DNA from 2 places in the Liberiplasma polymorphum genome. Region 1 is predicted to be linked to the other one. Evidence: a T-box and tRNA genes for the amino acid it is inferred to sense, from the RefSeq annotation. Region 1 holds a T-box; the other holds one or more tRNA genes.
What was found. The T-box of region 1 lies ahead of serS (serine--tRNA ligase). A T-box ahead of a tRNA ligase gene usually reads a tRNA of that ligase, here a tRNA-Ser.

Region 1 (4,422 bases):
TAATAAATCACGATTAATTGAAAAAATTGCAGAGCTTGCAAAAGAAAAACGTATTGAAGGCATTACAGATTTAAGAGATGAATCTAATCGTAACGGAATTAAGATTGTTATTGAACTTAGAAAAGATGCAAATGCTGAAGTAACACTTAATAATTTATACAAGTTCACCCCTCTTCAAACGTCGTTTGGGATGAATATGTTAGCACTTGTTAACAATCAACCTAAAATTTTAAGTTTAAAAGAAATGCTTATTCATTATGTTGATCATCAAGTTGAGGTTTTAACAAGAAGATCGATTTTCGACTTAGATAAAGCAAAAGCAAGAGCACATATCCTTGAAGGATTACTCATTGCACTTGACCGTATTGACGCGGTCATAGAAGTTATTCGTAATGCTTATGATGATGCAGAAGAACAGTTAATGAGTAAGTTTGATTTATCTAGTGAACAAGCAAAAGCGATATTAGAGATGCGTTTACGCCGCTTAAGTGGCTTAGAACGTGAGAAGATTGATCAAGAATTAAAAGATCTGTATGTAACTATTTCAGAACTTGAATTCTTACTTGCAAATGAAGGGCGTAAATTTGAAATTATTAAAGATAATTTAATTCAGTTAAGAGAAACTTACGGAGACGGTAGACGTACAGAAGTTTCATTAGCACTTGATTTAGATATTGAAGATGAAGATTTAATTCCAGAAGAAAATGTCATTATCACTATTACACAAGGTGGTTATTGTAAACGTATGACTACTGAGAGTTATAAAACTCAAAACCGCGGTGGTAAGGGATTAACTGGTATTAAAACCAATGAAGATGATGCGGTTGAACATATTATTCCAACCTCAACCCATGACTTCTTACTGTTCTTTACTAACAAAGGACGTATCTACAAAATGAAAGGGTATAAGATTCCATCTTATAGCCGCCAATCTAAAGGATTACCACTTGTTAACTTATTGCAACTTGAAGATAATGAAACTTTACAAGCCATCGCAAACATTAAAAACTTTGATGAAAACCAATACTTGTTCTTTGTTACTAAAAAAGGTGTTGTTAAACGTACACACGTCAATGCATTCCAAAATATTAGAGCATCAGGAATCCGCGCAATCAACTTAAAAGAAGGCGATGAACTTCTTGATGTGCGACAAACATTCGGAAACCAAGATGTCATTATTGGCGCATCAAACGGAAAAGCGATTCGCTTTAACGAAGAAACCGTTCGTGATATGGGACGTGTGGCTAGTGGTGTTAGAGGAATTAGACTAGGTGAAAACGATGAAGTTGTTGGAATCAGTTTAGTTGGAGAAGAAAGAAATCAAGTACTAATAGTTACGGAAAATGGCTATGGTAAGCGAACAGAGATTGAAGAATATCGCCAACAAAACCGTGGTGGTAAAGGGGTTAAAACCTTAAATGTTACAGAAAAAAACGGACAACTTGTTAAGCTAAAAAGTGTTTGTGGTGATGAAGATTTAATCATTATTACTAATAAAGGCATGATGATCCGTATAGCTATAGAACAAATTGCCCAAACAAGCCGTGCAACTCAAGGGGTTCGCCTGATGAGATTAAACGAAGGACATAGCGTCGCAACCGTTGCAGTTGTACCTAAGGAAGAAATCGATGATATCTTACAAGAAGAAGTATTAAATGAACAACTTGAAGCTACAAAAGAAGTTGCCCATAATGAAAGTGTAGAAACCCCACTTCATATAGAAGAAACCCCATCTATAAACTCAGAAATTACTGAAGAATTAGAAGATAACGACGAAACTAATGATACTGAAAAACCTAAATTAAACTTGTTTGATGACGAAGAGTAATTGACAAATAGTTTAAGCTTTGATAAACTGCATGTATAAATGAAAGCCATAAAGAGACTAAGTAATTTTGACTTTTTAAAAGAGAACTAGTGGATGGTGTAAACTAGTATTAGTCATAATGAAATCTACCTCTTTTGCGGAACTAATCCTTCCCGGTTTATTACCGTTATCAATATCGAGTGAGTGCTATGCACTAACTAGGGTGGCAACACGGGTTTAAACTCGTCCCTTTACGGGGACGAGTTTTTTTATTTATTAAAAGGAGGTATATCTATGTTAGATATCAAATTAATTCGAGATAATCTTGAAGAAGTTATTAAGCGTTTAAATACAAGAGGGGAAGACTTTAGCTATTTAAGAGAAGTTTTAACCATGGATGAAAAAAGAAGAGAATACTTACAAAAAAGTGAAGCATTAAAACAAGCACGTAATGAAGCTAGTAAGCAAATTGGTATTTTAAAACGTGAAGGCAAAGATATTAAAGATGTTGTCAGTCAAATGGACCTTGATAAAGAAACCATGCAAAAATATGACATACTCTTAAAAGAACTTGAAGATAAAATCACATATCAATTACTGATTACACCGAATCTTCCTAACGAAAAAATACCACTTGGAAAAGATGAATCAGATAATCTTTTAATCAAGGAATATGGCCTTATTCCGGAATTTGACTTTGAGGTAAAACCGCACTGGGAAATTGGGGTAACACTTAATATTTTAGATTTTGAACGTGCAGCAAAAGTCGCATCAAGTCGCTTTGTTGTATATAAAGGTGATGGCGCAAGATTAGAGCGTGCATTAATTAACTTTATGATGGATTTACATCGTGATGAGCATGGGTATTTAGAAGTCATGTTGCCTTACATCGTAAACTATGAATCTATGTTGGCAAGTGGACAATTCCCTAAATTTGAAGATGAGGCATTTAAATTAGTTGATGACCGTAATCTATATTTAAATCCCACAGCAGAAGTACCTAGCATTAACCTACACCGTAATGAAATTTTAGATATAACTGATCTTCCAATTAAATATACAGCGTTTACAACTGCTTTTAGACAAGAAGCAGGGAGTGCAGGAAGAGATACAAGGGGCATTATAAGACAACATCAATTTAATAAAGTTGAACTGATTAAGTTTAGCACGCCAGAAACTTCTTATGATGAACTAGAAGCAATGCTTAAAAATAGTGAAAAAGTGTTACAACTACTAGAATTACCTTATCGCATTGTTGAACTTTGTAGTGGTGATGTTGGCTTTGCAATGGCAAAAACATATGATATTGAAGTCTATTTACCTTCATATAATACTTACCGTGAAATCGGGAGTATATCAAATGCTGAAGACTATCAAGCAAGAAGAGCAAACATTAAATTTAGAAGAACAAAAGATTCAAAACCAGAATTTGTTCATACTCTAAACGGGTCAGGACTCGCAGTAGGTAGAACGGTTGTGGCAATCTTAGAAAACTATCAGCAAAAAGATGGTACAATTAAAGTACCTACAGTATTAATTCCGTATATGAAAAAAGATCTTATTAAATAATTAGGAGGCTACTATGTTTCAGTTACAAAAAGCGTTTAGTTTACAAGAAGAAAGTAAGACTTTAATTTTAACAAATGATTTAGAAAATGCACTAGTTACTACTATTTTTGAGGGATTAAATCTATCTAACGATATCCTCTCAAATGAGCCATTTACCACAGTTTATACCTTGGGTAAACTCGCAGCGAAAAAAGTTATTATTATAGAAAAAGATTTTTTAGAAAATACCAAAAAAACAACGACTGTACTTAAAGCGATTAGTGGGTTAAAAGAAGATGCTATTTTGTTACTTGATTCTTTTGACGAGAAAAAAATCAGTCATTTATTTGAAGGATTGTTAACAATTGGATATACGTTTAACAAATTAAAATCAAAAGATGATAACAAACAGTATAATCTTGCTTATTTCACTGAAAAAACACTTGATGATGCTATTCATGAAGGCGTTGTGTATGGAGAAGCAATTAACCATACCAAAGACTTAGTTAATTTACCTTATAATTATTTAAATGCAACCGGACTTGCTGAATATGCAACATCTTTATCTGTTATTGATAACCTAACTGTAAAAATCCTTAATAAAAAAGAAATTGAAGCGCTAAATATGGGTGCATTCTTAGGGGTTAATAAAGGAAGTAAAGACGAACCTAAACTTATACATATTGATTACAATGGAGATGCCTCATCTAAAGAAATCACGGCATTAATCGGAAAAGGTGTCATGTATGATACTGGTGGATATTCCTTAAAAACACCACAAGGGATGCCTAATATGAAATGTGATATGGCGGGTGCAGCAACGGTTTTAGGTTCTATTGAAGCCATTGCCCGTTTAAAGTATAAAGCAAATGTTAGTGTTATTATTGCAGCAACAGACAACCGTATCGGAGACGATGCTATTGTTCCAGATGATATCTTAACTGCTGCAAATGGGTTAACCATTGAAATCATTTCTACAGATGCTGAGGGGCGTTTAACTTTAGCGGATGCATTATGGTATGCACAAAAAGAAGGTGCAACTAAATTAATCGATGTTGCAACCCTTA
Region 2 (4,422 bases), on a different contig from region 1:
GTAAATATGTTTGAGCGAATTGACGGTTTAATTATCATGCTTACACTCCTTAAATGCATTTTTTATTCTCTATATTATACCATGTTGAATAAAATATTCACAAAAAAACTTTGATATTAAAAGTATTTTATTTAAAATGCTTTTTATCGCCTTGTACACTGTAAACTAAATTACTTTATAATATTACTTTAATTATTGAATAACCTATTTTTGATTTAGCCGGCTTAGTGTTTCATGAACATCACAAACCCAAATAATATGTGCCTTATTTACTGACCAATGATTTTCACTTACTAAATAGGGCTCTTTAAATAAGTGATACCAGATTGATTGGGCTTTTTCATATCCAGAATCTAAACAAAACGTTCTAACGTTTTTTATGCTTAAAATGTTTAAAACGTACTTAATTAAATGCTTTGATACTCCTAATCCTTGGAATTTAGGATGAACATAAATACTTCCTATTTCAATCATATCACTAAGTGCATTATTACTTAACTCTAATATATCCCCATTTGCTATGCCATAAGCTATAGAGCCTATAATTTCATTTTCATATTTCGCGATAAAAACATGCGTTTTTGTGTCTATATATTCAATTACATTATTAAAAAGCGTTACTTTGAAGTTAATTTCATCCTCTGGTTTTTCTACTTCTTCTGGAATATTTTCTTCTTTAAAGGTTTTGTTAATAATCAAAGAAAAAAAAGCCCGAATTGATTCAATGTCGTTAACTGTTGGTTTTGAAATAATGATATTAAATAAATCCAGCTTTTTACCTCTTGTTTTATGTATAGACTATGGCTTCAACCTAGGTGTTGTGATATGATTAATGTAAGTGAACGGAGTGATACAATGGCATTTAATATACGGGAAGCAACCATTAATGATTCTAAACTAATTTTAGATTTTATTAAAGCTTTAGCAAAGTATGAAAAAATGAGTGATGCTGTAACTGCTACGGAAGATTCAATTAAAATGTCTTTATTTAAAGATAAATATGCTGAAGTTATAATCGGTGAAGAATCTAGTATTCCAGTTGCTTTTGCACTATATTATTATAACTACTCAACCTTTTTAGGTAAAGCGAACCTGTTTTTAGAGGACTTGTTTGTTTATGAACCTTATAGAAATAAAGGCTATGGAAAAGCGATGCTAAAACATTTAGCGAGTATTGCTGTAAAACGAAATTGTAGTCGACTTGATTGGTATTGTTTAAATTGGAATCATCCCTCAATTGAGTTTTATAAGAAATTAGGCGCTAAGCCTCTAAATGATTGGATGATTTTCAGACTTGAAAAAGATGCATTAAAAGCTTTATCAGAGTAGGTTATAAATAAAACGACTTCAAGTCGTTTTTTTTTATGGGTTGCATCCTTCACTTCAGTACAATGATGCACTAACAAAGCTATATCATCTAAAGATTTTGAAAACGGAAAAATTACTTGTGAAAATTTTTTAAGCGTTTAATCACATATACATTTGAATAAAAATTGTTTTTGATAAACCATCAATAGTAATGGTTAGCCTACCTAATTCATGAGTATTTTCTCTAAAGTTATTGGTGATTTCAAATTTATTGGTTTCTATTTTATTGAAGTATTCTCTATTATTCATGATTAAATCTGCCTCGAATGAATCACTAGTTCCAAACGCTATAATATCACCAACTTTTAAGTTGGCTATTCCGAACTGGTATTTTAGATTGCTGGTAAAATTGTAATTATTTATATTGATTTCGTGAACTGCTAACAAAAATGGGTCATCCTCGTTTAAACTTTCAGCAATTAAACTTAAACTTGACCAATAGACATGATTTTCACTTTTCATATCAATGTCATCATAAAATGACATTGATATACTTATACTTTGGCCACCAGCTCTAAAACTAGATGATAAATATGTCTTATCATTTTCAATCTTATAACCATACAATGATTGTATAAGATCTAGATGGTATTTGATATAGATTCCGTTTATTTCATTTGGTAGTTCTAATAATCCACCATCGATTTTTTTATATGTATCATTCAAGTAAATCGTTATGTCTTCAGCTTTTTCTCTACCAGATAGCGGACTACCAATTTTCAACACTTTAATTTCAAAAGTTTCACTTTTTTTATTTATTGTTGCTGTAATATTAACAATAACATCTTCATCTTTTTGATGAACAATAACATCGTTACCATTTATAACAAGTGCATCATTATCCGAAGTCCATACAAAAGGGGCATACACGCCTCTTTCTAGTTGAAAGTTTCTTGTTACTTCTTTGGGAATGTAATCTCTACGTAGTGCTTGAAATGATTTTTCTGGATAATCACAAGATGATAAGAGCAAGCTAAAAAAAATCATCAAAGTAATTAACAATACTTTCTTCATGTTTTACCTCTCAATTATCATTATATTGACATCGGTGTATAATAAACACTTGTTCCTACTTTTATTAACATCAAAATTATTATATCATTTAAAACTCTAATTATCTATATGGCAATAGCGCTCTCAAATGAAATTTTTTGAATTTTAACACACAAGTAATCTCATCTTTAGTAACATTGATTAAACGTTCATAAATACCTGTTCACTTTTGTAGATAAAGGTGTATATTTTCAGCATAAAAAAAGGCCAAAAATATTGTATTTGGCCAATGATTTAAATATGGCGGAGGAAATGGGATTCGAACCCACGCACCGGTCTCCCGATCTACTAGCTTTCCAAGCCAGCCCCTTCAGCCACTTGGGTATTCCTCCATCATATGTATTTTATCACAAACGGGAATAAGGTATAGAAATATTTATCATTTTTAATTTTATTAAATTAAGCTATAATAAACTTATCTAGCTATTCAAACTTTAGATTTAGGAGAGGACTATTATGGAGAAAAACACCATTAGAACTGTCATGGAAAAAGCACTTGAACAAGCACGGACAACTATGAATGATAACGTGGGCGGTCCATTTGGAGCCGCAATCATAGGACCAGACGGAGAATTGTTATCAGTTTCATCTAATTCTGTTTTAAGAGATCATGATCCAACTGCACACGCTGAAATGAACGCAATAAGAAAGGCCGCTACTAAGCTTGGTACTCACGATTTAACTGGATGTGTTGTTGTAACAACCGCTTATCCTTGCCCTATGTGTTTAGGGGCGATTATATGGTCAAACATAAAGCATGTAATTTATGGATGCAGGCCGAAAGATGCAGCTGCGATTGGATTTAGAGATGATTTTATCTATGAGTTTATTGAAGGTGGCAAAAATGATCATGGTGTCTTAAAAATCGAAGAATCCCTAAGAGATGAATGTTTACCAATCTTTGAAGAATATCAATTGAAAAGTAAAGTAATCTACTAAAATCTCCAAGAGATACAATGAAATTATTTTTAATTCACTGTATCTCTTTTTAAATTATTTATATCTTTTGTTTTGAAATTCTTTGTGATATGATAAAAGTATCACTCTAAAGGGGGATGTTATGAATATAATCTATATCCTATTACCACTACCAATTTTAATATTATCATCATACTTTTTTAACTTTGATAAGTTAACTACTTCAAAGAAGAACATAGCGCTACTTTCTACCCTTACCGGTATCATTAGTTACAAAATTGTGTTAGTTGTTTTTTTAGAAAGTGCGATTAATGTTTTTTTAGTTTATTTTTTAATACTAATTTTAATATTGATTACTTCTTATATCACTGTACGCATTATTAATGCTATTGATGAGGATGTTTTCTTAATTTCAGAAACGGTGAAAAATAACATTTTATTATTTGTGTTAAGTTTCATTCCGTTTTATTTAATGTTAACTATACTAAGATTTGAACCAACAACGATTCAATTTAGTATGGCTTCATTAAGCGTCGTACTATTGTTAATATTGCCTATCTTTTTACAAAAAAAACTATTGCCGTTATATGAGAAGATTGGCTTATGGTATTCACATGCAACCGTTTCTAAATATGTTGTTTTGTGGCTTATTTTAGTTTTTTTTAGTGTTTTCTTCTTTATCATCCAACTTCCAACGAATCAAATGAAGCAATCGCTTAACCTTTCTGATAGTATTAGATACTTTAATTTTGATACATTTCCTAATCAATTAACTAATGACTATCAATTTAGAACTGAGTTTGAGATTATTAGCGATGATTTTATAAAAGATGCTATAACAGACTTTTATTTTGATGAAAATCATTTGTATATTTACACAGAAACTGATGTTTTAATGGTTTATAGTATAACAAACGGTGAACTTATTAGAACCGAGTTACTAGAAAATTTTGCTGAGTTAGATGATAGCCATTACCCAATGACTATTCATAATAAATTTTTTGTTCAAGATAATCAATTATACTTATTAGGAAGACAAGGTTTATTTTTGGTTAGTTTGAATACTAGTGAAAAAATTAGTGA

Region 2: it encodes a tRNA-Ser, which carries the amino acid that the T-box ahead of serS (serine--tRNA ligase) is inferred to sense. The anticodon was not compared.

The regions. Positions count from the first base shown of each region.
Region 1 covers NZ_JBIOAG010000009.1:55,899-60,320, forward strand. The annotation lists gene gyrA (DNA gyrase subunit A) at 1-1,828, shown strand, start outside; T-box leader at 1,868-2,061, shown strand; gene serS (serine--tRNA ligase) at 2,102-3,376, shown strand; gene ACHAJD_RS03400 (leucyl aminopeptidase family protein) at 3,390-4,422, shown strand, end outside.
Region 2 covers NZ_JBIOAG010000017.1:34,180-38,601, reverse strand. The annotation lists gene fabV (enoyl-ACP reductase FabV) at 1-38, opposite strand, end outside; gene ACHAJD_RS05435 (GNAT family N-acetyltransferase) at 205-699, opposite strand; gene ACHAJD_RS05430 (GNAT family N-acetyltransferase) at 826-1,329, shown strand; gene ACHAJD_RS05425 (hypothetical protein) at 1,471-2,382, opposite strand; tRNA gene ACHAJD_RS05420 (tRNA-Ser) at 2,663-2,753, opposite strand; gene ACHAJD_RS05415 (nucleoside deaminase) at 2,878-3,360, shown strand; gene ACHAJD_RS05410 (hypothetical protein) at 3,482-4,422, shown strand, end outside.